4 regions of the Streptomyces sp. NPDC088785 genome follow, and region 4 is predicted to be linked to each of the others. Evidence: riboswitches for the same ligand, from Rfam matches in the RefSeq annotation. Region 4 holds a riboswitch; each other region holds the start of a gene.
The links. Region 4 has a riboswitch for cyclic di-AMP ahead of ACIP5K_RS24230 (C40 family peptidase). Riboswitches for the same ligand answer to the same signal wherever they lie in the genome.

Region 1: it holds a riboswitch for cyclic di-AMP, as region 4 does, so the genes downstream of both, ACIP5K_RS22480 (transglycosylase family protein) here and ACIP5K_RS24230 (C40 family peptidase) in region 4, are expected to answer to the same signal.
Region 2: it holds a riboswitch for cyclic di-AMP, as region 4 does, so the genes downstream of both, ACIP5K_RS02785 (NlpC/P60 family protein) here and ACIP5K_RS24230 (C40 family peptidase) in region 4, are expected to answer to the same signal.
Region 3: it holds a riboswitch for cyclic di-AMP, as region 4 does, so the genes downstream of both, ACIP5K_RS10555 (M23 family metallopeptidase) here and ACIP5K_RS24230 (C40 family peptidase) in region 4, are expected to answer to the same signal.

Annotation. Positions count from the first base shown of each region.
Region 1 is NZ_JBIVKH010000008.1:97,081-104,217, reverse strand. It holds gene ACIP5K_RS22495 (nucleoside triphosphate pyrophosphohydrolase) at 1-372, shown strand, start outside; gene ACIP5K_RS22490 (cytochrome P450) at 417-1,652, opposite strand; gene ACIP5K_RS22485 (transglycosylase family protein) at 1,984-3,036, shown strand; cyclic di-AMP (ydaO/yuaA leader) riboswitch at 3,217-3,374, shown strand; gene ACIP5K_RS22480 (transglycosylase family protein) at 3,379-4,089, shown strand; gene eno (phosphopyruvate hydratase) at 4,365-5,651, shown strand; gene ACIP5K_RS22470 (septum formation initiator family protein) at 5,766-6,263, shown strand; gene ACIP5K_RS22465 (DUF501 domain-containing protein) at 6,289-6,822, shown strand; gene ACIP5K_RS22460 (exopolyphosphatase) at 6,819-7,137, shown strand, end outside.
Region 2 is NZ_JBIVKH010000001.1:625,323-632,459, forward strand. It holds gene ACIP5K_RS02765 (cobalamin B12-binding domain-containing protein) at 1-25, opposite strand, end outside; gene ACIP5K_RS02770 (esterase/lipase family protein) at 395-1,327, shown strand; gene ACIP5K_RS02775 (M23 family metallopeptidase) at 1,511-3,232, shown strand; gene ACIP5K_RS02780 (ATP-dependent DNA helicase) at 3,303-5,852, opposite strand; cyclic di-AMP (ydaO/yuaA leader) riboswitch at 6,115-6,284, shown strand; gene ACIP5K_RS02785 (NlpC/P60 family protein) at 6,292-7,137, shown strand, end outside.
Region 3 is NZ_JBIVKH010000003.1:21,346-28,482, forward strand. It holds gene ACIP5K_RS10545 (PrsW family intramembrane metalloprotease) at 1-458, shown strand, start outside; gene ACIP5K_RS10550 (aldo/keto reductase) at 499-1,452, opposite strand; gene ACIP5K_RS10555 (M23 family metallopeptidase) at 1,594-2,661, opposite strand; cyclic di-AMP (ydaO/yuaA leader) riboswitch at 2,673-2,809, opposite strand; gene ACIP5K_RS10560 (PP2C family protein-serine/threonine phosphatase) at 3,025-4,134, opposite strand; tRNA gene ACIP5K_RS10565 (tRNA-Met) at 4,292-4,365, opposite strand; gene ACIP5K_RS10570 (alginate lyase family protein) at 4,413-5,666, opposite strand; gene ACIP5K_RS10575 (hypothetical protein) at 5,864-6,151, shown strand; gene ACIP5K_RS10580 (rodlin) at 6,260-6,670, opposite strand; gene ACIP5K_RS10585 (LCP family protein) at 6,772-7,137, opposite strand, start outside.
Region 4 is NZ_JBIVKH010000009.1:159,174-166,310, reverse strand. It holds gene ACIP5K_RS24240 (ATP-dependent Clp protease proteolytic subunit) at 1-559, shown strand, start outside; gene ACIP5K_RS24235 (hypothetical protein) at 567-875, shown strand; cyclic di-AMP (ydaO/yuaA leader) riboswitch at 1,209-1,409, shown strand; gene ACIP5K_RS24230 (C40 family peptidase) at 1,413-1,886, shown strand; gene ACIP5K_RS24225 (ATP-binding protein) at 2,237-2,701, opposite strand; gene ACIP5K_RS24220 (helix-turn-helix domain-containing protein) at 2,984-3,835, shown strand; gene ACIP5K_RS24215 (DUF397 domain-containing protein) at 3,896-4,120, shown strand; gene ACIP5K_RS24210 (8-amino-7-oxononanoate synthase) at 4,101-5,255, opposite strand; gene bioB (biotin synthase BioB) at 5,552-6,703, shown strand; gene ACIP5K_RS24200 (adenosylmethionine--8-amino-7-oxononanoate transaminase) at 6,696-7,137, shown strand, end outside.

The DNA of each region.
Region 1 (7,137 bases), on a different contig from region 4:
GTCGACGACGTCGCGGGCGCCATCGTCGACAAGCTCATCCACCGCCATCCGCACGTCTTCGGCGACGAGAGCGCGGCCACCCCCGAGGAGGTCCGGGAGATCTGGCTGCGCAGGAAGGCCGAGTCGAAGCGGCGCGCCTCCGTCACGGACGGCGTGCCCGTCGGCCAGCCGGGCCTGGCCCTCGCCGCGAAGCTCGGTTCGCGGGTGCGCACGGCGGGCCTGGACGTGCCGGTGCCGCCGGGGGAGGGCGTCGGCCACGAGCTGCTGGCGCTCGCCCTGCGCGCCGAGGCGTCCGGCGTCGACCCGGAGGCGGCGCTCAGGGAGGCGGCCCGCGCCTACCGCGACGCGGTGCGCGGCGCCGAGGGACTGTAGCCGGGGGCCGGGGGCCGGGGGACTGTAGGGGCGTAGGGCCGCGCTCAGCGGGGGGCGAACTCCACCGGCAGCGTCCGCAGCCCCCGCATGATGAGCCCGCCGCGCCAGCGCAGCTCGGCGGGGTCCGCGCCGAGCCGCAGGTCCGGCAGCCGGGTCAGCAGGGTCGCCAGCGCCGTCTGCCCCTCCAGCCGGGCGAGCGGGGCGCCGACGCAGTAGTGGATGCCGTGCCCGTACCCCAGGTGCTTGGTGTCGCGGCGGGCCAGGTCGAGGGTGTCGGGGGCGTCGAACCGGGCCGGGTCGCGGTCGGCCGCCGCGAGCACCACGAGCACCGGGTCGCCCACGGCGACCGGGACGCCGCCGATCTCCAGGTCCTCGGTCGCGTACCGCCAGGTCGCCATCTCCACCGGCCCGTCGAAGCGCAGCAGCTCCTCCACGCCCGTCTCCAGCAGCCCGTGCTCGCCCCGCGCGAGCGCGTCCTGGAGGACGGCCCGCTGCCCGGGGTGGCGCAGCAGGGCGTGGGTGCCGTTGCCGATCAGGTTGATGGTCGTCTCGAAGCCGGCGAACAGCAGCACGAAGCACATCGCCACCACCTCGTCCTCGGTGAGGTGCTCGCCGTGGTCGGAGGCGCGGATGAGGCCGGAGATCAGGTCGTCGCCGTCGCCGAGGCGCTTGCGGTGGATGAGGTCGGCGAGATAGCGGCGGATCTTCTTCACGGCGCGGGCGACGCCGCCGCGCGGCCCCTTGCCGTGACGGATCATCATGCCCGCCCAGTCCCGCAGGTCGTCCTGGTCCTCGCGCGGGACGCCGAGCAGGTCGCAGATCGCGTAGATGGGCAGCGGGAAGGCGAACTCGTGGATGAGGTCGGCGCTGCCGCGCGCCGCGAAGCCGTCGATGAGGCCGTCCGTCAGTTCCTGCACGCGCGGCGCGAACTCGGCCACCCGGCGCGGGGTGAACGCCTTGGAGACCAGGCGCCGCAGCCGGGTGTGGTCCGGCGGGTCGATGTTCAGCAGATGGGTCATCAGGCCGGCGCTGCGCTCGCCGGGGATGCCGGTCCTGCTCCTGCCTTGCGCGTCGTCCGCGTGGTGCACCGGGTTCTTCGACAGCCGCGGGTCCGCGAGCGCCTGACGCGCGTCCGCGTACCGGGTCACGAGCCACGCCTCGACGCCGCTGGGCAGGGTGGTGCGGTGCACGGGGGAGTGCTCGCGCAGCCAGGCGTAGGCGGGATACGGATCGGTGGCGAACTCCCAGGTGAAGAGTTCGGGGGCGGGCGCGGTGTTCACATCCCGACCGTACCCGGAGGCGGTCCGGCCAGCGGGAACGCGTGTGACCGGTGCCACTCGGCGCCGTGCGCGCGGGCGGCACGGGATGGTTTGTCGGCATCCCGGAAAGCCGCGAACGGGGCCCATTCACCGCACAGTTCACGACGGCCCACAGACCCCCGAAAGCTGACGTTGTGTCAAATCTGTGATGGAGGCGTGATCTACGCTGCATCGACTTGTGACAAGCGTTCGAGTCCCGCTACGTTCACCAGTCATCGCGACACACGCACAACAGGCACCACGCATCCACCTTGTCGCGTGCAGCTGTATCAGTCTCGCGAAAGGCAACCGCATGCTCTCCGGGAACGGTCGACACCGTCGCCCCCGCCAGGCCCCTGCTCTCGTCGTCGCCGCCGGGGTCACCGGCAGCGCCATCGCGATCCCGCTGCTCGGCGCCACCGGCGCGCACGCGGCGACGGCCACCACGTGGGACAAGGTCGCCGAGTGCGAGAGCGGCGGGCAGTGGAGCCTGGACGCGCGCAACGGCTACTACGGCGGCCTTCAGTTCTCGCAGGAGATGTGGGAGGAGTACGGCGGTCTCGACTACGCCCCGCGCGCCGACCAGGCCAGCCGCTCGCAGCAGATAGCCGTCGCCGAGAAGGTCCTCGACGCCAAGGGGCCGAGCGCCTGGCCGAGCTGCTCGGCCACCGCCGGCCTGGCGCAGGGCGCCGGCTCGGCGGACGTCGACCCGGGCGCGAGTGCCACCCCCAAGGCCCCCGGCGACGGCGGTGCGACGGCCGGGACGGACTCCGGCTCGGACTCCGGCTCGGACTCGGGTTCGAACTCCGGCGCGGACGCGGACGCGAGTGCGGATCCGGGAGACAAGAATCACGACGGATCCGGCGCATCGGACAAGGTGTCGGACAAGGCGTCGGACGATGCCACGGACGGCGCGTCGGACGCGGCGTCGGACGGCCCGTCCGACGGCCCGTCGGCGGACGACTCCGCCGCTACCTCGGGTAACAGCGAGGAGGGCGGGGCGAGTGACGCCGCGTCGGCTCCGTCCGGCACCGCCTCGCCGGACTCCCCGGACACCGCCGCCGACGACTCCACCGCCCCCGCCGACGCCTCCGCGGGCGGCCGGCACCGGGGCGACCGCGCCACCGACGACGGCGCCGACTCGCGTACGGGCGACGGCCGTCACGCCTCGCGCGACGAGCGGCGCGACGGCGACGCCTATGTGGTCCGCTCGGGTGACAACCTCTGGGACATCGCCGACGCCCAGAACGTGCCCGGCGGGTGGTCCGCGCTCTACGACGCGAACCAGAAGACGGTCGGTACCGACCCGAACCTCATCCTCCCTGGTCAGAGTCTGGATCTTGGGTCTGAATCGGTCGAAAAGTAGCGGGAGTTACGGGGTCTTTGAGGCCTGTATGTCCGCTTTTGATCGAGTGAGACATGAGTCTCAAAGACCCTGATCGTCTTTGAAATCGGGCGGATCCACTGCTTACGGTCTGACCGCTCGCCACAGCGGGCCCCGACGGACGTCACGCCGAATCCTGCCAACGTCCGTACGGGAACAGTCGACGCGTAAGCGCCGTAGGCAGGAGCGGGGGACCCAGGTAAGCCGCCGTCGAGGGAGACCGAGACGGCTTGGGGTTAAGCCGCGCACAAGGATGCGCGGCCGGGCACTCACTGGCCCGAACCCGACAGCTCACCTCGTAGGCGTCGGTGAGGGGATCTCTCCATGCTGCTTTCCAGCAAGGGCAAGCACCGCCGCCCGTCCAAGGCCGTCCGTGTCGCCACGCTCGCCGGTGTCGCCGGTGCCGCCGTCGCCGTCCCGCTGATGGGCGCCACCTCGGCCTCCGCCGCCTCCGCCTCCGAGTGGGACCAGGTCGCGCAGTGCGAGTCCGGCGGCAACTGGTCGATCAACACGGGCAACGGTTTCTCCGGCGGCCTCCAGTTCTCGCCGTCCACCTGGGCGGCCTACGGCGGCACGCAGTACGCGTCCTCCGCCGCGGGCGCCTCCAAGGCCCAGCAGATCTCGGTCGCCGAGAAGGTCCTCGCCTCGCAGGGCAAGGGCGCCTGGCCGAGCTGCGGCGTGGGCCTCTCGGGCGCCTCCACGGGCAACTCCGCCCCGGCCCCCCAGCAGGACACCCAGCAGTCCCAGCCGCAGCAGCAGCAGCCGCAGCAGAGCCAGCCGCAGCAGCAGAAGTCGACCGAGCAGCACACCGACTCCTCGGCCGCCTCCCGCTCGCAGTCGCGCGACACCGTCACCACCCCCACCGGCCAGAAGGTCGAGAAGGGCGACGGCGAGTACAAGGTCAAGACCGGCGACACCCTCAGCAAGATCGCCGACGCGCACGGCACGGACTGGCAGAAGGTGTTCAAGCTCAACAAGGACATCGTCAAGAACGCCGACCTGATCTTCCCGGGTCAGCAGCTCCACCTGAAGTAGGACCGCGCGGGAGTGCCGCGGGCCCGGCGTCGGCGGACGCCGGGTCACCGGCCGCACCCCCGTCCCCACTCCCCGGTGGGCCGCTCACCTGAGCAGCCCCCGCCCCATGCAGCGGGCGGGGGCTGCTGTCTTTGTTCCGTTAAGAAACATTTCGCTCTGGGCGTTGTCCACTGGCCGGGCGGTCGGATGGCCGATGCCTCGGAGCCGGTTAGGCTCAGAGGGTGCGGGACCGAACCAACCGGCCCCGCACCGTCCGCGTCACATCCCAGAAGGAGATGCTCGTGCCGTCCATCGACGTCGTCGTAGCCCGGGAAATCCTGGACTCCCGAGGCAACCCCACGGTCGAGGTCGAGGTCGGCCTCGACGACGGCAGCACGGGTCGTGCTGCCGTTCCGTCGGGCGCCTCCACCGGTGCCTTCGAGGCCATCGAACTCCGTGACGGTGACCCCAACCGTTACCTCGGCAAGGGCGTCGAGAAGGCCGTCCTCGCCGTCATCGAGCAGATCGGCCCGGAGCTGGTCGGCTACGACGCCACCGAGCAGCGCCTGATCGACCAGGCGATGTTCGACCTGGACGCCACGGACAACAAGGGCTCGCTGGGCGCCAACGCCATCCTCGGCGTCTCGCTCGCCGTCGCGCACGCCGCTTCCGAGGCGTCCGACCTGCCGCTCTTCCGCTACCTGGGCGGTCCGAACGCGCACCTGCTGCCCGTCCCGATGATGAACATCCTGAACGGCGGGTCGCACGCCGACTCCAACGTCGACATCCAGGAGTTCATGATCGCCCCGATCGGCGCGGAGTCCTTCTCCGAGGCCCTGCGCTGGGGCGCCGAGGTCTACCACACCCTCAAGAAGGTGCTGAAGACCAAGGGCCTGTCCACCGGCCTCGGCGACGAGGGCGGCTTCGCCCCGAACCTGGAGTCGAACCGCGCCGCGCTCGACCTCATCCTCGAAGCGATCAAGGAGGCCGGCTACATCCCCGGCCAGCAGATCGCGCTCGCGCTGGACGTCGCCGCCTCCGAGTTCTACAAGGACGGCAAGTACCAGTTCGAGGGCAAGGAGCGCTCGGCGGCCGAGATGACCGAGTACTACGAGGAGCTCGTCTCCGCGTACCCGCTCGTGTCCATCGAGGACCCGCTGTACGAGGACGACTGGGCCGGCTGGCACGTCATCACCGAGAAGCTGGGCGACAAGGTCCAGCTCGTCGGCGACGACCTCTTCGTCACCAACCCGGAGCGCCTGGCCCGCGGCATCGAGGAGAACTCGGCCAACGCCCTGCTCGTCAAGGTCAACCAGATCGGTTCGCTGACCGAGACCCTGGACGCCGTCGAGCTGGCCCAGCGCAACGGCTTCAAGTGCATGATGTCGCACCGCTCCGGCGAGACCGAGGACGTGACGATCGCGGACCTCGCCGTCGCCACGAACTGCGGCCAGATCAAGACCGGCGCCCCGGCCCGCTCCGAGCGCGTCGCCAAGTACAACCAGCTCCTGCGCATCGAGGAGATCCTCGACGACGCCGCGGTCTACGCCGGCCGCAGCGCCTTCCCGCGCTTCAAGGGCTGACCGGCCCCGCGCCTGCTGAGGCAGTAGTTCCGTACGTCCCCGCACTCGGTCCCGTACCGTGTGCGGGGACGTACGCACGTAGACAGCACTGCCGGACGGGGAGGCGGAGGAGCCATGCCGGGAAAGCTCCGAGACAGGGGCCGTGACGACTCGGCCCGCTTCTCCACGGCGACCCGCCTGCGACTGCTCGGCGAGCAGACCGCGGAGCGGGTCTACCGCTCGCAGACCAGGCGCCAGGCGCGCCGCTCCCGGCTGACCGGCCGCGCGGCCCTGCTCGCCCTCGTCGTCTGCACCCTCGTCGTGGCGCTCGCCTACCCGATGCGGCAATACGTCTCCCAGCGCGGCGAGGTCGCGGACCTCCAGCGCCAGCAGCGGCAGGCCGAGGAGCGCGTCGACCGGCTCCGCGACGAGAAGGCGCGCTGGCAGGACGACGCGTACGCCGAGCAGCGGATCCGGGAGCGCCTGCACATGGTGATGCCGGGCGAGACCGGCTACGTGGTGCCCGACGCGCGCGCCACCAGCACCGGCCGCCCGGACCAGAGCCCGGCCGAGCGCGCCTGGTACTCGAACGTCTGGGACGGCGTCGACAAGGCCGACCAGGCAGCCAACTGACACACGAGAGACACCCCAGGAAGTCATGGACACGCCCCCGCCCCAGACCGAGCGCACCGAGCCCACGGACGCCGACATCCACGCGTTCAAGGAGCAGCTCGGCCGCCCGCCGCGCGGCCTGCGCGCCATCGCCCACCGCTGCCCCTGCGGCAACCCGGACGTGGTCGAGACCGCTCCGCGTCTGGAGGACGGCACGCCGTTCCCGACGACGTACTACCTGACGTGCCCCCGCGCGGCCTCCGCCATCGGCACGCTGGAGGCCAACGGCGTCATGAAGGAGATGACGCAGCGGCTGACGACGGACCCGGAGCTGGCGCGCCAGTACCGCGCCGCCCACGAGGACTACCTCGCGCGCCGCGACGCCATCGAGGTCCTGGAGGGCTTCCCCAGCGCGGGCGGCATGCCGGACCGCGTGAAGTGCCTGCACGTCCTGGTCGGCCACTCCCTGGCCGCGGGCCCGGGCGTGAACCCGCTCGGCGACGAGGCGATCGCGATGCTGCCCGAGTGGTGGAAGAAGGGCCCGTGCGTGAGCGCCTGCACCGTGGAGGAGGACGCGTGAGCCGGGTGGCGGCCGTCGACTGCGGTACGAACTCGATCCGGCTCCTCGTCGCGGACGTGAACCCGGAGACGGGCGAACTGACCGACCTGGACCGGCGCATGACCATCGTCCGGCTCGGCCAGGGCGTCGACCGCACCGGCCGGCTCGCGCCGGAGGCGCTGGAGCGCACCTTCGCGGCCTGCCGCGAGTACGCCGCCGTGATCAAGGAACTGGGGGCCGAGCGGACCCGCTTCGTCGCCACCTCGGCGTCCCGCGACGCGGAGAACCGCGACACGTTCGTCCGGGGCGTCCTCGACATCCTGGGCGTCGAGCCCG
Region 2 (7,137 bases), on a different contig from region 4:
GGATCGGACCGGCTGCCACACCCATCACTGCCTCCCTGAAGCGACTGCCCCGGAAACCCCATCGTGGATGACCGAAGTGAACGAACGTTATCGACAGCATCCCGCACGCGCCCGTTTCACGGTGCGCAGCGAGGGGGAAATCACACGGTGGGACACGTTCGCTGCGCGCCACGTACGGGACGGGCGCGAGGGGAGCCGCTTCGGGATCGCCGCGCCACCGCGCCGTCAGCCGCACGGCACGGTGGCCCGGTGTTCACGTCGCCGGCGCGGACCGACTCGCGGGGGCCGATGAGTCGGCGCAGCAGCCCACCGCGCGTCCGCCCGCCCGGCAGGCTCTCCAGAAGTGCGTCCGGGGGACAGCGAGGTCCCCCGCACGCCGACGGGAGGTCGACCGATGGAGGTCACGAGGGCTCTGCCCTTTCGCCCGCTCCGCCACCTGCTGCCCGCGAGGCCGGCCGGTCTGTCGGCCGCGCTGCTGAAGGCGGCCGCGCTGGAGCTGGCCATCCTGGCCGGGCATCTGCTGCTCTACCCCTCGGGCATCCTCCCCGAACGACCACGGCCGGCGGCCCTGCCGCACGTTCCGCCGCTCGACACCGATCCGCCGCCCGAGGGCTTCCTGGACGACGCGGACCCGGCGCCGCCGGTGACGGCGTCCGCGCCCCGGCTGCCGACCTCGCAGAAGCCCCCGGTACTGCTGCTGCACGGTTTCATCGACAACCGTTCCGTCTTCGTCCTGCTGCGCCGCACGCTGGCCCAGCACGGCGGGCAGCCGGTCGAATCGCTCAACTACTCGCCGCTGACCTGCGACATCCGGGCCGCCGCCCGGTTGCTCGGGCGGCACGTGACGCAGTTGTGCGAGCATTCCGGGCAGCAGCGGATCGACATCGTGGGGCACAGCCTGGGCGGCCTCATCGCCCGCTACTACGTGCAGCGGCTCGGCGGCGACGCGCACGTCCGCACCCTCGTCACGCTCGGCACCCCGCACGCGGGCACCCGGGTCGTGCCGTTCGCGGACGCGCACCCGATCGTGCGGCAGATGCGGCCCGGCTCGTCGGTGATCGAGGAGTTGAAGGAGCCGGCGCCCGGCTGCCGGACGCGCTTCGTGAGCTTCTGGAGCGACCTCGACCATCTGATGGATCCGCTGGAGACGGCCGGCGTGGACCACCCGGACCTGCTCGTGGAGAACGTGCGGGTGACCGGCATCGGGCACCTGGCGCTGCCGGTCCACCCGGCGGTCGCGACCGGTGTCCGCCAGGCCCTCGACGCCGCGCCGACGGCGGAAGCGGCGCACGCCGCCCCCTCGGTCGGCGGCCTGACGGTGGCCTGACAACGGCCCGGCGGTCGGCACCCGGCCGCCCCACGGCGGCCCCGGGCCGGCCGCGCACCCGCTCACCGGCGGTTTGACGGTGTCTCACCACGGGCCGTGGGAACGCTCGGCGCGGCGCCGGGATCGAACGTTTCTCGAACTCAGCGCCAAAGCTCTGCCCGCAGTCCACCGAAAGACGGGCGATTGCCCGTTTCCCCGGGATCGGAAACCTGCGGAAGATTGTCGCGCCCTCGTACCGCCGGGTACAGTCGCCGCACTGCTCTGGCAGCCCCTGTTGTCGAGGCGAAAGAGAAGTGGGTGAACGACCGTCATCCGTCGGGGACCGCGCACTACGCGGCACACGACGGTTACTCCACGACCAGCTTCGCCACCGATCCACTCTTCGGTGACCTGCCGGGCGACGGCTCCTACGACACGGGTTCCTACCCGGCCGCGGCCACCGCGACCGCCGTCGGACCCGCTGACGACACGGGCTCCCACACCAGCGGACACTGGTACGCCGACCCCGGCCACCAGCAGCAGTACGCCGACCCGTACGCGTCCTCGTACGACACCGGCGGCCACGGCACGAGCGGTGTCTGGCCCACACCCGGGTACGAGCACACCACCACCATCCCCGCGCAGTCCGGCACGGCCGGACAGCACGGCGGGCAGCACACCGGGCAGTGGGACACCGCGGAGTACCCGGGTGCGCAGCACACCGGGACCCATCTCTTCGAGACCTCGTCGTTCGGGACCCAGCCGTACGAGACCCAGACGTTCACCGCCCCGAACTCCGGGACGCAGAGCTTCGGTACGCAGGGCTTCGATACACAGAGCTTCGATACGCAAGGCTTCGACACCCGGGCCTTCCAGGCGCCGGTCTTCGACGCGCAGCAGCTCGCCGCGCAGACCTACGACACGCAGACCTTCGAGTCGCCGGTCTTCGGCACCACCGCGTACGACACCGGCGCCTACGACGCCACGCAGTGGAACTCCGCCGGCGCCCCCACCGCCCCCGCCCCCGCCGCCCTCGGCGACACGGGCCGGATGGAAGCGGTGCACGAGCAGGCGCCTGCGCCGGAGCACCACGACGACGCCGAGCCGGCCGCGACGCACCCCGATCCGGACGCCGAACCCCGCGCGGCGGGGCGGGAATTCACGCCGCGCGCCGCGGCCCGCGGCCGCGCCCGGCGCCGCTCCCCCGCCAAGCGCTCCGCGCTGCTGACGGTCGCCGTGCCGTCGGTGTGCGTGGTCGGCATCGCCGGGATCGCGGCGGCCTCGGTCGGGGTCGGCTCGGGCGGCAGCGGTGACACGGAGACGCAGGCCATGACGGCGTCCGACGCCACGGCCGTGAAGCCGTCCACGGCCAACAACAAGCTGGACACCCAGCTCGCCGATCTCTCCCAGGACGCCGGTGACTTCGCCGACCGGGCGAGCCGCACCCAGGAACGCATCGATCTGAAGGCCAAGCAGGAGGCGGACCGCAAGAAGGCCGCCGAGGAGGCCGCCCGCAAGGAAGCGGCCCGTCCGAAGTTCGCGCTGCCGGTGAAGCAGCACGGGCTGAGCGCCTATTACGGGCAGGCCGGCATCAACTGGATGTCCGTGCACTCCGGCATCGACTTCCCCGTGAGCTACGGGACCCCGGTGATGTCCGCGACCGACGGCACCGTGCGCACGCAGTGGAACAGCGCGTACGGGAACATGGCGATAGTGACCGCCAAGGACGGCACCGAGACCTGGTACTGCCATCTGTCCGCGCACACCGTGATGAGCGGCCCGGTCAAGGCCGGAGACGTCATCGCACGGTCGGGCAACTCCGGGAACTCGACCGGACCGCACCTGCACTTCGAGGTGCGCCCCGGGGGCGGCTCCGCGATCGACCCGCTGCCGTGGCTGCGCAGCCACGGCCTCGACCCGACCTAGATCCTCGACCCAGGGCCTCGACCTAGGGCCTGGCCGACCCCGGGCGCCCGGCATCCCGCCCGGCGCCCGGCTACAGCTTCTCCACCGGCGCGTACCGCAGCAGCAGCCGCTTCGGCTTCGGGTCCCCGAAGTCGATCGTCGCCTCCGCGTTCGACCCCGAGCCGGTCACCCCGACCACCGTGCCGAGACCGAACTGGTCGTGCGTGACGCGGTCGCCGACCGTCAGGGACACCACCGGCTTCTCGCTCGCGCGGCGCGTGGCGAACGCCGGGGTCGACGAGCGGGAGCGCGACGAGGACAGCGAGGCCGCGATACCGCCTCCGATGCTCTTCGTCGAGGCCGCCGGGGTGGAGGGGCCGGTGCGCTTCCAGTCCAGGTGCGCGGCCGGGATCTCCTCCAGGAACCGGGACGGCGGATTGTACGAGGGCTGGCCCCAGGCGCTGCGCATGGTGGACCGGGTCAGGTACAGCCGCTCCCGCGCGCGGGTGATGCCGACATAGGCGAGCCGGCGCTCCTCCTCCAGCTCCTTGGCCTGGCCGAGGGAGCGCATGTGCGGGAAGACGCCGTCCTCCAGGCCGGTCAGGAAGACCACCGGGAACTCCAGGCCCTTGGCGGTGTGCAGGGTCATCAGGGTGATGACGCCGCTGCCGTCCTCGTCCTCGTCGGGGATCTGGTCCGAGTCGGCCACGAGCGCGACCCGCTCCAGGAAGTCGGAGAGCGTCCCGCCGGAGACCGGGGCATCCGCGCCGTCCGCCTCGGCGCCACCGCCCTGCGCGCCACCGCCCTGCGCGCCGTCCTCCTGCGCGCCGTCCGGCTGCGCGTCCGTGGCGGCGGCCGACTCCTGCTCGAACTCCAGTGCCACGGCGGCGAGTTCCTGAAGGTTCTCGATGCGGGTCTCGTCCTGCGGGTCGGTGGAGGCCTGGAGCTCCGCGAGGTAGCCGGTGCGCTCCAGGACCGCTTCCAGGACCGTCGCCGGGCCCGCGCCGGACTCGACGATCGTGCGCAGGTCCTCCATGAGCGTGTTGAACCGCTTCACCGCGTTCGTGGAGCGGGCCGCCATGCCGTACGCCTCGTCGACGCGGCGCAGCGCCTGCGCGAAGCTGATCTTCTCGCGCAGCGACAGGGCGTCGATCATCGCCTCGGCGCGGTCGCCGATGCCGCGCTTCGGCACGTTCAGGATCCGGCGGAGCGGGACGGAGTCCTCCGGGTTCGAGAGGACCCGCAGGTAGGCAAGGATGTCCCTGACCTCCTTGCGCTCGTAGAAGCGGACGCCGCCGACGACCTTGTACGGCAGGCCGACGCGGATGAAGACCTCTTCGAAGACACGGGACTGCGCGTTCGTCCGGTAGAAGACGGCGACGTCACCGGCCTGCGCGTCGCCCGCGTCCGTGAGGCGGTCGATCTCGTCGGCGATGAACTGGGCCTCGTCGTGCTCGGTGTCCGCGACGTATCCGGTGATCTGGGCGCCCGCTCCCGCGTTCGTCCACAGGTTCTTGGGGCGGCGCGACTCGTTGCGCTCGATCACCGCGTTGGCCGCCGAGAGGATCGTCTGCGTGGAGCGGTAGTTCTGCTCCAGCATGATCGTCGTCGCGTTCGGATAGTCCTCCTCGAAGTCGAGGATGTTCCGGATCGTGGCGCCGCGGAAGGCGTAGATCGACTGGTCGGCGTCACCGACGACGCACAGCTCGGCCGGGTCCGCTCCCTCGCCGTCCGCCGGGCCCACCAGCTCCTTGACCAGCGCGTACTGCGCGTGGTTCGTGTCCTGGTACTCGTCGACCATGACGTGCCGGAAGCGGCGGCGGTAGTGCTCCGCGACGTCGGGGAACGCGCGCAGCAGGTTCACCGTCGTCATGATCAGGTCGTCGAAGTCCAGCGCGTTCGCCTCGCGGAGGCGGGACTGGTACATCACGTAGGCCTGGGCGAGGGTCTTCTCGAAGCCGTCGGCGGCCTGGCCGGCGAAGTCCTCCTCGTCGATCAGCTCGTTCTTCAGGTTGCTGATCTTGGCGCTGAAGGACTTCGGCGGGAACTTCTTCGGGTCCAGGTCCAGGTCGCGGCAGACCAGGGCCATGAGGCGCTTGCTGTCGGCCGCGTCGTAGATCGAGAAGGAGGACGTGAAGCCCAGCTTCTTGCTCTCCCGGCGCAGGATGCGCACGCACGCGCTGTGGAAGGTCGACACCCACATCGCGTGCGCCCGCGGGCCGACCAGGGCCTCGACGCGCTCCTTCATCTCGCCCGCGGCCTTGTTCGTGAAGGTGATCGCGAGGATCTGGCCCGGGTGGGCGCCGCGCTCCGCCAGCAGGTACGCGATGCGGTGCGTCAGCACGCGGGTCTTGCCGGAGCCGGCGCCCGCGACGATGAGCAGGGGTGAGCCGCCGTGCACCACGGCGGCCCTCTGGTGCTCGTTCAACCCCTCCAGGAGGGATTCCGGATCGACCGCCGGGCGCGGGGCGCCGTCCCGGTAGTACGCGTCCCTGGCCGGGGGCACGTCGAACTTCCCGCCGAACAGATCGTCGGGGATCGGCTCCGGCGCGCTGTCGTGGGCGGGATCCTCGGGCGGCGGGGGCTGCTCCGCGCCGCTCTGGAGGCTGGCCAGGAAACTGTCGTCAAAGAGGCTGCTCATCGCCCTCCGAGTCTAGGCCGCCCCACTGACACACCGCCGCCGCCTTTGCGATACCGGGCCGCCGCCGCCCCGCGGGAGCCCGGCACGGCGGGCTCCGCATGACGCAGATCACCCCCCCGGGGCCCGTGCCGATCCCCCACCCGCAGCAAGGTCACGAAAATGTATCGGGCATATCGCACATCAACCTTCACAGCGGCGACACCGGTTGGCTACGGTGCTGCGCGGGCCGCCCGTCCCCCCGTCCGCGAGCGTCGCGGCGAGCGGTCGGCCCCCGCCGAGTTCCGCACGCCGTGAGGCAGGGAGCCGGGGACCCACCGACCTTTGGGGTGAATCGGCCCGATGTCCCGGCAGCGCCGGGCGGCGGACCGTAGGGCAACCTTCCGTACGCCCGAACCCGACAGCTAACCCGGTAGGCGGATGACGGAAGGAGTCGCCAGCCTTGGCGTCGCACCGCAAGCCGCGCAACCGCTCCCGACTCAGCGGCGGTCTTCGCACCACCCCGGCGATCGGCATCACGACCGCCGCGCTCACCTCGGTCGCCCTGCTCTCGCAGACGGCGCAGGCCGTGCCCGCGCAGCCGGACCGGCCGAGCCTGGAGGAGGTCCAGCAGAAAGTCGACAGCCTCTACCGCCAGGCCGAGGTCGCCACGCAGAAGTACAACGCGGCCAAGGAGCGGACCGCCGGCAAGAAGCAGCAGATCGACCGGCTCCTCGACGACATCGCGCGGCGCACCGAGAAGATGAACGAGGCCCGCCAGAAGCTGGGCCGGTTCGCCGCCGAGCAGTACCGCTCGGGCGGGATGAGCGACACCGCGACGATGTTCCTCGCCGACGACCCCGAGGACTACTTCGCGCAGGACCGGCTGCTCAGCCGGGTGACGGACGAGCAGAAGAAGGCCGTCGACGACTTCCAGGACGAGCAGCGCAGGACCGCGAAGAAGCGCACCGAGGCGCAGGAGAGCCTGCGGCAGCTCTCCGGCTCGCAGGACGAGTTGCAGAGCTCCAAGGAGGACGTGCAGACGAAGCTGTCGGACGCGCGCCGCCTGCTCTCCGAGCTGACCGCCGAGGAGAAGGCGCGGCTCGCGCGGATCGCGCGGGCCAAGGAGGAGGCGGCCCGCGAGAAGGCCGCCGAGCTGGCCGCGAAGCAGAAGAAGGCGGAGGAGGCCCGGCGCGAGCGGGCCGCGCAGGAGGCGGCCGACGACGGGGCTCCCGCCTCCGGGACGGGCGGCTCGGGCGGGTCGGCGACGGGCGGGTCCGGCGCGTCGGCGCCGTCGTCCGGCTACGCC
Region 3 (7,137 bases), on a different contig from region 4:
CGGTCTTCATGGTGCCGGTCTTCGGCCTGCTGACCTGGCTCGCGGTGTACACGCGCCAGCGCGAACTGCGCACCGTGCGCGAGGAGCTGCCCGCGTACGTGGCGGCGGGCTGGCTGACCTTCCCCGAACCGTTCGGGCTCGGCTCGCTCAAGGCGCGCCGCCTGGCGCGGGAGTTCGCCGCGCACTACGGCGGGCGGCCGGCGGCGGAGGCGCTCGCCGCGTACGAGACGGACGCGACGTCCCTGGCCCTGCTGCGGCGCCGGGGGCGCGGGGGCCGGGCCGGCGCCGACTTCGTCGTGCGGGAGCGGGAACTCCTGGAGGCGCTGTGGGAGCGGCGCGCCGCGGCACGGCCGGCCCTCGCCTACGGGGCGCGGCTCGCGGCCCCGGTCCGCCGGCCGCCGGTGTACACGGGCCCGCGGCCGACGCCGGGACCCGCGTACAACCCCTACCGGTACTAGACCCTGCCGCCACCGGGCCGGTCCGGGTGCGGGGCGGCTGCTAGGCGGACGCCTCGGTCAGCCGCGCCAGCTCGGCGTCGGTCAGCTCCAGTTCGGCGACGGCCAGCAGCGCGGGCAGCTGCGCGGCGGTGCGCGCGGAGGCGATCGGCGCGGTGACGGTGGGCCGGGAGGCGAGCCAGGCGAGCGCGACGGTGGCGACCTCGGCGTCGTGCGCCCGGGCGACCTCGTCGAGCGCGGCGAGGACCCGCTGCCCGCGCCCGGTCTCCAGGTAGCCGGCGGCCTTGTCGGCGCGGACGCTGTCGACGCTGACGCCCGGACGGTACTTGCCGGTGAGGAAGCCGGAGGCCAGCGACCAGTACGGGGCCGCGCCCAGGCCGGCGCGCGAGGCGATGTCCTGGCGGGCGCCCTCGTAGGTGTCGCGCGAGACGAGGTTGTAGTGCGGCTGGATGGCCACATAGCGGGCCAGGCCCTCGCGGTCGGAGAAGTCCAGGGACTCCTGGAGCCGCTCCGGCGAGATGTTGGAGACGGCGATGTGCCGCACCTTGCCGGCCTTCACCAGCTCGTCGAGCGCCCCGATGATCTCCTCGACCGGGATCGTCTCGTCGTCGTCGAAGTGCGTGTAGTAGAGGTCGATGTAGTCGGTGTCGAGGCGGCGCAGGGAGGCGTCGGCGGCGGCCTTGATGGTGTCGCCGCGCAGGCCGGGGAAGTCGGGGTGGCGGCCGACCTTGGTCGCGATGACGACGTCGTCGCGCCGCCCGCGCGCCCTGGCCCACTTGCCGATCAGCGTCTCGGACTCGCCGCCCTTGTTGCCCGGGGCCCAGGAGGAGTACGAGTCGGCGGTGTCGATGAAGTTGCCGCCGCCCGCGACGTAGGCGTCGAGCACCTCGAAGCTGGCGGCCTCGTCGGCGGTGAAGCCGAAGACGTTGCCGCCGAGGCAGAGCGGGAAGACGTCGAGACCGGAGGGGCCGAGGGGGCGCAGAACGGAAGAAGTCATGCCGTGCTTCAACGCCGTTGCGGAGCACGTCATTCCGTGCGCGGGCCGGTCCGCGCCTCAAGGGCAGGCAAAACCGGCGGCCCTGGCGTCGGGGGGTTGCCGCCAGGACCGCCGGAGCCCGCGTACCGGCGGGCCGGTGGCTCAGGGAGTGAGGCCCCGCTCGCGCAGCCAGGCGGCCGGGTCGATGCCGGTGGCGTCGCCGCCGGGGTGGACCTCCAGGTGGAGGTGGGGGCCGGTGACGTTGCCGGTGGCGCCGACGCGGCCGATGACATCGCCGGTGGAGACCTTCTGGCCGGCGCTGACGTTGAGCGACGACTGGTGGCAGAACCACAGCTCGGTGCCGTCGTCGAGGGTGATGATCGTGCGGTAGCCGTACGCGCCCGCCCAGCCCGCCTCCGTGACGGTGCCGGAGTGGACGGCGTGGATCGGGGTACCCGTGGGAGCGGCGAAGTCCAGGCCCGTGTGGTAGCCGGAGGACCACATGGCGCCGGGCTGTCCGAAGGTGCCGGTGAGCGTGTAGGAGGCGACGGGGAGCTTGTAGCTCTTGGCCAGCTCGGCGAGGCGCTCGGCCTCGGCTCTCTTCCGGGCCTCCTCCGCCGCCTTCTTCTTCTCGGCGGCCTGCTTCTTGTCGGCCGCCTCCTGCTTGGCGGCGGCCTCGTCGGCGGCCTGCTGCGCGGCTGCCTCCTCGGCGGCCCGCTGCGCGGCGGCGTCGGCGGCGTCCTGCTGGGTCTCGGCCTGGGCCAGGATCCGGGTGCGCAGCGCCTCGCCCGCGTCCGACGTGCCGTTGCCGACCGTGGTGAGCGGGGTGGCGGCGGTGTCGGAGCCGCCGGAGCCGCCGGAGCCGCCGGAGTCGCCGGACTGCGCGGAGCCGCCGGATATGAGCGCGCCGACGCCCGGCAGCGAAGCGGCCTCGGGCAGCGAGTCCTTGACGGACGACAGGTCGGGCAGGGAGAGGTGGACGGCGGGCTTGCCGCCCTGCGCGGTGGCGATGCCGCCCGCGCCGACGGCGGCGATCACGCCGACGCCGAGGACGGTGGAGCTGCGCGCGAGCCCTCCGCGCTGCCGGGCCACGCGGTGCCGCCCGCGGACGGGGCGGACGGAGTCCTCGGTGGGGTTCCATTCCTCCCAGGTCTCGCTCCGGGGGCCGAACGCGTCGTTCGACGGATCCTTCGACGAGGAGAACTCGGGGGCAGGCCGGTTCGACGCCACGGGGGCGCTCTCCTTTCCTTCCTTCTCGCCTACCGGGTTAGCTGACGGGTTCGGAGCAGGAAGGTCTCCTACGGGCATACGAAGATGCCCGATTCACCCCAAGTTGGTGGTTCCCCGGCTCCCTTGCGGGATTAAGCGCGTGCGCGCGGAGCCGTCGCTGGTGACGGCTGGGACGACCGCGCTGCGTTATCGAACGTTAATAGACAGCCGACAGTAATTCCAAGCTGTTCCTACTGATCGTTCACGCCTTTGGCCAGGATTTAACGGGTCAAGAACGGCTATAACCGCCCGACTTGGCCGACGACGGTAACCGGCCACCTTTCTGATGGTTCGTCAATTGTTATGGGCGGTGTCTGCGCAGCGTCACGGCCGCCGGACCGCGAGCAGCGCCATGTCGTCCGTCGCGCCGCCGCCGGTGTGCGCGCGCACCTCCGCGGCGAGCGACAGGAGCAGCTCGTCGGGCCCGGGGAAGATCCGCCCGGACAGCCGGTCCGCCGGATCGTAGAAGACGCCCGCGGCGTCCCGCGCCTCGGACAGCCCGTCGGTGTACAGCAGCAGGGTGGCCCCGGCCGGGAACGGGGCCTCGGCGACCCGGTCCGGCCAGGACCCGAGCTCGCCCATGCCGAGCGGCAGCGCCCCCACGCCGTCGACGACCGGGATCATCCGGACGGTGCCGTCGCCGAGCAGCAGGATCGGCTCGGGGTGGCCGCGGTTGACGATGCGGACGCGGGAGTCGCCGTGCGGGATCTCGGCGAGCACGGCGGTGGTGAAGCCCTCGAAGTCGTCGATGCCGTCGCGCCGGGTGCCCTCGCGGGCCAGCGCCCGCTCCAGGCGCAGGGCGACCGCCTCCAGGCTGCCCTCCTGCTCGGCGGCCTCCCGGAACGCCCCGATGACCACGGCGACCGCCGAGACCGCGCCCATGCCCTTGCCGCGCACGTCCCCCACGACGATGCGCACGCCGAACGGGGTGTCCTGGACGGCGTACAGGTCGCCGCCGATGAAGGCACCGGCCTGCGCGGCCTCGTAGCGCGCGGCGATGGCGAGCCCGCCGATCCGGCCGGCCGGTTCGGGCAGCACGGCGAACTGGGCGGCCTGGGCGATCCGCCGGGCCGAGTCCAGCTGCTCGTTCCCGCGCCGCACGATCCGGTTGATGAAGCAGGCGAGCACGCAGACGGTGGCCACGGTCGCCATCTCGGTGACGATGTCGGTGCCGACCCGCTGGGTGTACCGGAAATGGACGACGAGGATCGCCAGGATCGACCCGATCCCGGCCAGGACCGTGCTCCGCAGCGAGAAGAACGGGGCGCTGACCAGGGGAGCCGCGCTGAACAGCGGAGCCCCGGAGAAGCCGGAGGGGGTCACGTACTCGTAGCAGGCACCGCCGAGGATCAGCAGGACCGGCAGCGCCCGCAGGAACCACCGGGTGCCGCTGCTCTCCGCCACCGATCTGTGCCGCCCTGCGCGCTTCCCCACCGCTCGTCTCCTGCCACGTCCGCGCCCGGTTTACGGCGTCTCGTCAAGGGTTCCCGGGGAGCGCGGCGGCGGCGACCTGGTGTGGGCCGTACGGGTGGCGGGCGCACGAAAACGACCGAGGCCGGAATCTCGATGAGATTCCGGCCTCGGCCTTCAGTAGCGGGGACAGGATTTGAACCTGCGACCTCTGGGTTATGAGCCCAGCGAGCTACCGAGCTGCTCCACCCCGCGTCGGTGAACCTGACTCTACGCCATGGTGGACGCGGAACGCCAATCCGTCAGGCGGCGGTGGCGTGGGTCAGGGTCTCCCAGGCCACGAAGAGGTCGTCGGTGCCCTCGGGCCGCTCCTCGCGGGTCAGCCGCACGGTCTGCGGGAGGTCCATCTTCAGGCGCCCGCGCAGATGGCCGAGGCCGATCTCGGTGTCGGGCCCCATGTCCCGCTGCACCCTGCCGCCGCACAGCCAGGCCGGGGCGGTGGCGCCGAGCTGGTACTTGGAGTGGAACTCCAGCGCGGCCCGCAGCCGGTCCTTCACCTCGCCGTACAGGTCGACGCCCTGGTGCCAGGCGGTCTCGGCGATGTGCGAGGTGGCGGCCAGCGAGTAGCTGGCGTGCTTGAAGTTGCGGCAGGTCTCCTGGGCGAGGCCGTCCTTGAAGGTGGTCTGCCCGAACCAGTACGTCCGCAGCTTCGCCGGGGTGTCGATGCCGCTGCCCTCGGGCTCGACCGGCAGCGGGCCGTCGGAGGAGAGGTAGAAGTACGCGGGGACGCGGGCCCGGAAGTGGTGCACGGCCTGGTCGAAGGCGGCGTGGTCGTTGAGGTGGACGGCGATGTTCATGGTGGCGTCGGCCATGACCAGGTCCCAGTTGCCGTTGAAGTCGGCGGAGCCGGGGCGCACCACGGGCAGGTACACCTCGCGCAGCATCCGCTGGAACTTCAGCTCCTGCCCGTCCGGCCAGCCGTCGTACGTGTACTGCATCAGCTCGGCGGCCTTCGCCCAGGAGCTGCCGGCCCAGGCGGTCTGCAACCCGGCGTTGCCCTCGGTGTGCCGCTTCACCTTGTCCGACCAGGCGTCCATGATCTCCACGGCCTTCTCGGCGTGGGCCCTGTCCCGGGTCATGTTCCACAGCAGGGCCTGGGTGTACGCGGCGATGGCGTCCTCGCGCTCCTCCACGCAGCCCTGCCCCGGGCGCGTGTCGGGCGGGCACTCCACCGTCTCGTAGGCCTTCGGCGTGTAGTCGAGCGCGGCGTACTTGCTGCGGCCCATGGCCCGGTACGCCGACAGCCAGGGCTCTTCCTTGCGGGCCACGTGGTCGCGGGCGGCCGTCAGCTGGTCCTGGCCGACGAGCACCCCGGGGTGGGTGAACGCCCCGCCCGCGGCCCGGGGCGCGGCCACCGCCCGCGCGCCGCCGTCGCTCGGTCCGGCCGAGCCGCAGCCCGTCGCCGCGATCGTGACGAGGGGGAGCAGGCTCCCCAGAAGAACACGCCGCCCCCACCAGGCCCTGGGACGTGTCCTGGGGAATCTCGCCGCTGCCATGCCCTACCTCCGGCCTCCGGTTCGGTCACTGGCAGCCTGACCCCTGCGCCGCGCGCCCGCAGTATCTGTTGCGCCGGATGGCGCCCGCGGCGGGCGGCACCGCGCGCGGTCCGAACGGCCCTTCCCCTTCTTAGACCTGACGGGTGGGCACCCCCCGGCCCCCGTATCTGCCCGCACCGCGGCGCCGTTGTAGGGGCATGACCTCAACTCGACGCGCCCTGACCGCCGTCCTGCTCGCCGTCGGCGCCACCGCGATCGCGGTGCCGACGGCCGGCGCCGCCCCCCTTCCGCTGGCCGGTGACGGCGAAGCCATCTCGCCGACCGCGACGCTCGACTCGGTGTCCATGATGGCCATCCCGCAGGAGGAGCGTGCGGCGGTGCCCAGCACCACGGCCCAGCTCGGCGGGCTCAACCGGCTGAACGAACTGCACCAGCTCACCGACCTCGCGGCGCCGGTCACCGGCCTGCTGCCCGCGGTCGAGTAGCACGTCCGGGTACGACGACGGCGGCGGATCGCGTGCGATCCGCCGCCGTCGTCGTACCCGGGGGCGAGGAGGGGCGGCCGCCCACCGGCGGCCGCCCCCTCAGGTGGTTCAGTGGTTGGCGGCACCGTTGCCGGACAGGACCGGGATGTCGTCCAGGACGTGCGACAGCGGCTCGTCGCCCTTGGCCTGGGTGGAGTTCTCGGTGCACTGCTGGTTCTGCGGGGCCGACAGGATCGGGATGTCCTGGACGGCGATCGGCACCAGGCCGACGAGCGAACCGACGTTGGCCTTGGCGGGCAGACCGACACACGGCTTGTTCAGCGAGCCCTGGACGAGGCCGAGCTGCGGGCTCATGTCGCCGTGGGTCGCGGAGTTGCCGTAGGCCTGCTCGGCGCCGTTGCCACTGATGGACGTCGTGCCGCCGTCGTCACCGATGGCCAGCGCCTGCGGGGCGGCCACGGCCGACAGACCGGCGACGGACACGGCGAGCGTCGCGGTCGCCCACAGCTTCTGCTTCATGAGTTTTCCCTTCACTGAACGAACTCCGAGTGCGGAGCCACACCCGATCAACTGATGAGGAATCGGACGGTTGCGGAGCGCGACCCGTTCGGCCCAGCACCTCACGCGCAGGCGTACGTGTCGCCGCGCACGACGGGCTGTTCCTGGAGGCGCGGCGGGTCGAGCGGCTGGGTGCGGGACGCGGGGGACGTCACCTGGCGGTCCTCGCGGAGCGTGGCGAAGAGCCGGGCGGCGCGCTCGTCGTCCCAGCGCAGCGTGGACCCCACGTTCTCGATCAGCGGGTTGAACCCGGCGATGGGCACGGTCCCGAACTCCATGTCCTTGAGCGGGACGCGCCGCAGCTCCCGGGCGAGGGCCACGAGGTCGGAGGCGGTGAAGCCCTGGTCGACCGTGGCCGTGCCGAGCAGCGTCCGGGCGAGCCGCGCCGCTCCGGCCGGGCTCGCGAGGGTCTTCTTGAACCCGGCCCC
Region 4 (7,137 bases):
CTACTCCAAGCTCATGGAGGAGCGGATCGTCTTCCTCGGGACCCCCGTCGACGACACGTCGGCGAACGATGTGATCGCGCAGCTGATGCACCTCGAGTACACGGCGCCGGAGCGGAGCGTCGCGCTGTACATCAACTCCCCCGGGGGCTCGTTCAGCGCCATGACGGCGATCTACGACACGATGCAGTACGTCAGCTGCCCGGTGGAGACGACCTGCCTGGGGCAGGCCGCGTCCGTCGCCGCGGTGCTGCTGGCCGCGGGGGTGCCGGGTCGCCGGATGGCGCTCCCGGGGGCCCGCGTGGTGCTCGACCAGCCCGCGCTGGCCGAGCCGGCCCAGGGGCAGCCCACCGACCTGGAGATCCAGGCCCGCGAGATGGTGCGCACCCGGGAGCGGCTGGTGGAACTGCTCGCGCGCCACTCGGGCAGGACGGCGGAGCGGATCGGCGCGGACATCGAGCGGGACACGGTGCTCACGGCCCGGCAGGCCCTGGAGTACGGCCTGGTGGACCACGTCGTGCAGAACCGGAAGAACCAGCAGGGCGCGCAGGGCGCGAGGTGAGGCGGCCGTGTATCCACCCGAACTTCCGCCGCTGCCCGCGCTGACCCGCGCCGAGTGCGACCTGGTCGACAGCTATCTGGCCGTGGTCGATCTGCTGGCCCGCATCAATCCGGCGCGCGGCGACGACACCTATCGGGGCCTGCGGGCCGCCCAGGCGCTGGTGGGCCGGGCGGTGGCGCTCCGGGACGCCCTGACGCTGATGCACCAGCGGGGCGAGAGCCGGGTGCACGCGGAGACGCTGGCGCGGGCGCTGCGCGTCCTGGACGGCGAGAGGCGGACACGATCAGTCACATTGCCGCCAGAAAACGCCTCCTGACGAACAGTCGGGGTCACCCGGCGCTCGTCGACGGTCACGCCGTCCGGCCACGGCGGGAAACGGCCCGGAAGGAGTACCCCCGGATGGCGTAGATATGAGTAGACGGCGCGACCGCAAGAGTTGCGCGACCACGGTAGCCGGACCCCGGAATTTTCGGTTCCGTGCCTGGTGCGGGCGTGGTCGGGGGTGGCCGCCGGTTCCCGAAAGCCGCACTGTCCACCTGAACGGGTCAAGCGTGAGGAGCCTCACTTACCGCCGGTTCGACTCGGTTTTCCTGGCAAAGGTGGGTCAAGATCCCTCCGACGACAAGCCCCCGCCGCAGCGGCGGGGCGGTCCGTGCGGACGCCGAGTCCTGCCGCCGCCCGGATGCCAGGTCGACAGGAGTGGATCGGCAGGAGTGGAGGACCCAGGCACGACGGGCCGCCGCAGCACCCGCTGCGAGCGTTCCTTGGGGTGAAGCCGCAGCCGCGGCCGGGCATCTTCGCCAGCCCGAACCCGACAGGTCATCCTTCGCAGGCGGCTGACGAAGGGTTGCGCATGACCGCGCTGAATCGTGTCCCGTCGCTGCTGACCCGGGCCGGTACGGCCTCGGCCCTGACGCTCGCCGTCGCGGGCGCCGGGCTGATGGTCCCCGGCGCCGCGCCCGCGGCGTCAGCCGCCGTGGCCTCGTCCAAGGCCCTCCAGGTCGCGGCGTCGAAGAAGGGCGCGCCGTACAAGTGGGGCGCCTCGGGACCGCACCGGTTCGACTGCTCGGGGCTCACGCTCTACTCGTTCAAGCGGGCGGGCAAGAAGCTGCCCCGCACCGCCGCGCAGCAGTACAACAAGACCCACCATGTCGCCGGGTCCCAGCGCAAACGCGGCGATCTGGTGTTCTTCCACTCGGGCCGGAGCGTCTACCACGTCGGCATCTACGCCGGCAAGGGACGGATCTGGCACTCCCCGAAGACGGGGGCCGTGGTGCGGCTGGAGAAGATCTGGACCAAGAGCGTCTGGTACGGCCGGGTGCGCTGACGCCCGGGACGGACCTGTCCGCGGAGGGTGGCCCGGCGCCGGACCACCCCTCGCCCACCGCCTGCCGCCTGCCGCCCTGGCACGCGGGGCCCTCGCGGTCCCTCGCACGCCCTGCGGTGGCGCGTGCGCGGCGCCCCCGGCGGGCCCGGAAACGCCTCCGAGGGGCCCGGAAGCGGCCGCGTGCCGCCGTGCCGTGCTCTGCCGAGCCGTGCCGTGCCCTGCCGTGCCGCGCGACGTACCGGGCGGGGCCCTTCCCGGTCCGGGCCGCTGCCGAGCGGGACATGTCCGGGGTCGGACGCGTGTCCGGTGTCGGACCGCCGCCGGGCCGACGCCCCACGGGCGCGCCGCGCTCAGCGCGTGGGTGCCTGGTGGACGGCGCCGCCGGGCTCGGACAGGGTGCTCCTCCACGGCAGGGCGATCCACACCGTCTTACCGCCCTCGGCGGTCGGACAGACCGAGAGCCGGCCGCCGCACTCGGCCGCCAGACAGCGGATGATGACCATGCCCCGCCCGTTGTCCTGCTGCACCGCGGCAGGCAGCCGCCGGGGGTAGCGGGGGTGGCTGTCCGTCACACCGATCCGCAGGTGCTCGTCCCGCTCCAGTTCCAGCTCGACGGTGAAGGTGGGGGACTGCCCGCGGGTGTGCTGCACCGCGTTCGTCACGAGTTCCGAGACGATCAGCCGGACGGTGTCCGCCGCGTCGCAGTCCCCCGGCATGCCCCACTCCGTCAGCACGTTGCTCACATACCTCCGGGCCGTGGGGACCGACGCGGGATCGCTCGGCAGCGTGACGGATGCTTCCTGGTGGTCTGCCATGGCGAAGTCGTCCCTTTCCTTTCGGGGCCGCTCGACCGCCCGCCGCGGATGCTTCACTCCCGGGCCCCGGCTACTGCTTCGCGCCAGCGTGCCACTTGGATGCGCTCCCAGGGTGCCGATCCCCCAAGATATGCATATATCTGTCGCCCGAAGCGGTGAACTCTGCGACGGTAGACCGTATTTGGGCGAGCGCGCGCCGGTTCCTCTACCGTCTGCTCAGGAGCCGTCCCCGTACGGGCCGGGAGAGAGCGGCCGTGCGGCCCGAGGGCCAGAGGAGACAGCATGAAGTACGGTCCCGCGGTGCGCCGCCGCAAGCTGGGTGCCGAATTGCGCGCGCTGCGCGTGGGAGCCGGACTCACCAGTGGTGAAGCCGCGCGACTGGTCGGCTGGCACCAGTCGAAAGTGAGCCGGATCGAGACGGGGCGCAGCGGTGTGACGGGCTCGGACGTGCTGCGGCTGCTCGACGCATTCGAGGCGAAAGACCCCCAACTTCGCGAACTCGTCGTGGCGTTGGCGGGGGCCGAGGATGCCGGCGGGCACCATTGGTGGCACGCCTATCGCGGACTTCTGCCGCCGCTGTACCGCGACTTCATCAGCCTGGAATCACAGGCGTGCCGGATCAGGACGCTGGAGACCAGTGTGATGCCGGGGCTGTTGCAGACGCCGGAGTACGCCTACGCGGTGACACGATCCGTTCTCGGTGGCATGCCCGAGCGGCATATCGAGTCGCTGGTGGACGTGCGTCTCGCGCGACAGGCGGTGCTGCACGCGGAGACGCCCCTGCACCTGACGGCCATCCTGGACGAGGCCGTACTCCGCCGCGAAGTGGGCGGAAAAGACATTCTGCAAAGGCAATTGGCACATTTGGCCGAGGTGGCCCAGCTGCCGCATGTCCGGATTCAGGCGCTTCCCTTCTCCGCAGGTGGGCACATCGGTATCACCGGTCCTTTCGTTGTGTTCTCCTTTCCGAACACAACTGATCTGGACGTGGTTGTTCTCGACCATTTGACGAGTAGTCTCTACCTTGAGCGGAAAGACGATCTCACCGCGTACACGGACGCCTTCGAAGCTCTTCTGGGACACGCTCTTCCACCCGAGGACTCACTGAAGTTCATCGCACAGATAGCCGGATAGCCGGACGTGCGGGGGTCGCCGACGCTCCGTCACGCACCGGCACTGCGTCAGGGAGGCACCATGAATGCACTGCCTCGGTACGTTTCCGACAGCATGTCGCTGAGCGGCGCACAGTGGCGGCGCAGCAGCCGCAGCACGGGCGCCAACAACTGTGTGGAGACGGCCCCCTTGCCCTCGGGGCCCGCGGCCGGCCTGCTGGCCGTCCGCGACTCCAAGAACACGGCGGGTCCCGCCGTGCTGTTCGCCCCCTCCGCCTGGGAGGGGTTCATCGGCTCCCTGCGCTGACCGCGCCCCGGGGAGCTGTCCGACTGATCACCCGCACGGCCTCGGCGACCTGTTCGTCGGTGAGGTCGGCGCGGGCGGTCAGCCGCAGCCGTGAGACGCCGTCCGGCACGGACGGCGGACGGAAACAGCCCACCGCCAGTCCCGCCGCCCGGCAGGCCGCGGCCCAGCGCACCGCCCCCTCGGGCGAGGGTGCGCGCACCGAGACCACCGCCGCCTGCGGACGGACGGCCGACAGGCCCTCGGCCACGAGGAGTTGATGCAGCGTCGCCGCGACCTCGCGGGCCCGTGCCGCCCGCCGGGGTTCGCGGCGCAGCAGACGCAGCGCCGCGAGCGCGGCGCCGACGGCGGCCGGCGCGAGGCCGGTGTCGAAGATGAACGTACGCGCCGTGTTGACGAGGTGGTCGATGACCGGCGCCGGTCCGAGGACCGCTCCGCCCTGGCTGCCGAAGGACTTCGACAGGGTCACCGTGGCGACGGTGGCGGGGTCGCCCGCGAGACCCGCCGCGTGCGGGGCGCCGCGTCCGCCCGCGCCGAGGACGCCGAGCCCGTGCGCGTCGTCCAGGATCAGACCCGCCCCGGACTCCGCCGCCACTCGGCCCAGTTCGCCGAGCGGCGCCCGGTCGCCGTCGACCGAGAAGACGGTGTCGCTGACCACCACGGCCGGTCCGTCGTGCGCGGCGAGCGCGGTGCGCACCGCCGCCGGGTCGGCGTGCGGCACGACCCGGGTGGTCGCGCGGGCCAGCCGGCAACCGTCGATCAGGGAGGCGTGGTTGGCGGCGTCGGAGACGATCAGCGTGCCCTGCGGGGCGAGCGCCGTGACGGCCGCGAGGTTCGCCGCGTAACCGGACGACAGCACGAGCGCGGCTTCGAAACCGCAGAACTCGGCCAGTTCGCGCTCCAGTCGCGTGTGCAGCTCGGTGGTGCCGGTGACCAGCCGCGAGCCGGTGGCACCGCCGCCCCACCGGCGGGCCGCCTCGACCGCCCCCGCGATCGTCTCCGGGTGCCGGGTGAGACCCAGATAGTCGTTGCTCGCCAGGTCGAGCAGCGGGGAGTCCGCGGGGCGCGGGCGCAGCGTGCGGACGAGTCCGGCCGTCTCACGGGCCCGGCGCCGCTCATCGAGCCAGCCGAAGGCCAGAGCCGGGGCCGGGGCCGGGGCGGGAGCCGGGGCCGGGGCGGGAGCCGGGGCCGGGGCGCTTACGGGAGCGACGGCAGGGGTAGGGCTGCTGTGCGCCGGAGTCGCCACTCCCTCGGCCCGACGGTCCGCGACGCCCTCGGCTTGTCGGTCCATGACTCCCTCTGTTTGTAGGTAATGCACAGACCCTAGTCGCCCCGCCACCGGCCCAGGATGTGGCAATACCCACACGTCGAGCCCCGTCCTTTGTGCGGACTCTCCTTTCCCCGGAGCCGGTGGATGAGCCAGGATCAGGGCTCATGGACCTGCTGAACACGCTGGTGGACAAGGGGCTTCGGCGCGAGACGCCGAGCCGTGAAGAGGCGCTCGCCGTGCTGGCGACGCCGGACGACGAACTGCTCGACGTGGTGGCCGCGGCCGGCAAGGTGCGCCGCCAGTGGTTCGGGCGCCGGGTCAAGCTCAACTACCTGGTGAACCTCAAGTCGGGCCTGTGCCCGGAGGACTGCTCGTACTGCTCCCAGCGGCTCGGCTCGAAGGCCGAGATCCTCAAGTACACCTGGCTCAAGCCGGACGAGGCGTCGCAGGCGGCGGCCGCCGGGGTCGCGGGCGGCGCCAAGCGGGTCTGCCTGGTGGCGAGCGGGCGCGGTCCCACGGACAAGGACGTCGAGCGGGTCGCGGCCACCATCGACGCGATCAAGTCGCAGAACGAGGGCGTCGAGGTGTGCGCCTGCCTCGGGCTGCTCTCCGACGGTCAGGCCGAGCGGCTGCGCGGCGCGGGCGCCGACGCCTACAACCACAACCTGAACACGTCCGAGGCGACCTACGGCGACATCACCACGACGCACACCTACGCCGACCGGGTCGACACCGTGCGCAAGGCGCACACGGCGGGCCTCTCGGCCTGCTCGGGACTCATCGCCGGCATGGGCGAGAGCGACGAGGACCTGGTCGACGTCGTGTTCGGGCTGCGCGAACTGGACCCGGACTCGGTCCCGGTGAACTTCCTGATCCCCTTCGAGGGGACGCCGCTGGCCAAGGAGTGGAACCTGACGCCGCAGCGCTGCCTGCGCATTCTGGCCATGGTCAGGTTCGTCTGCCCGGACGTGGAGGTGCGGATCGCGGGCGGGCGCGAGGTGCACCTGCGCACGATGCAGCCGCTGGCCCTGCACATCGCCAACTCCATCTTCCTCGGCGACTACCTGACCAGTGAGGGGCAGGCGGGCCACGCGGACCTGGAGATGATCGCCGACGCGGGGTTCGAGGTGGAGGGCACCGACCGGGTGACGCTGCCGGAGCACCGCGCGGGCGGCGGCTGCGGGTCGGTGTGCGGCTCCGGGGAGAGCACCGGGACCGCCGGGGCCACCGGGGCGGCCGAGGCGACCGAGGCGCGGACCGACCTGGTCGCCGTGCGCCGCCGGGGCGCCGGGACGGACCTCGCGCCCAATGCCTGATCCGCGTACCCGCCCGGCCGACCCGCGGATCGAGGAGCTGCTGCGGCTCGACCGGGAGCACGTCTGGCATCCGTACGGTCCCATGCCGGGACGGCAGCAGCCCCTGGTCGTCGAGTCGGCGGCCGGGGTTCGGCTGCGGGTCGCCGGGCACGGCGAGCTGGTCGACGGGATGTCCTCGTGGTGGTCCGCGATCCACGGCTACAACCACCCCGTCCTCAACGAGGCGGCGCGCGGGCAGCTGGACCGGATGAGCCACGTGATGTTCGGCGGGCTCACCCACGAGCCGGCGATCCGGCTCGCGCAGCGGCTCGTCGAGATCTCGCCCGCCGGTCTCGAGCACGTGTTCCTCGCCGACTCGGGGTCCGTGTCGGTCGAGGTCGCGCTGAAGATGTGCCTTCAGTACTGGCGTTCGCTCGGCCGGCCGGAGAAGCGCC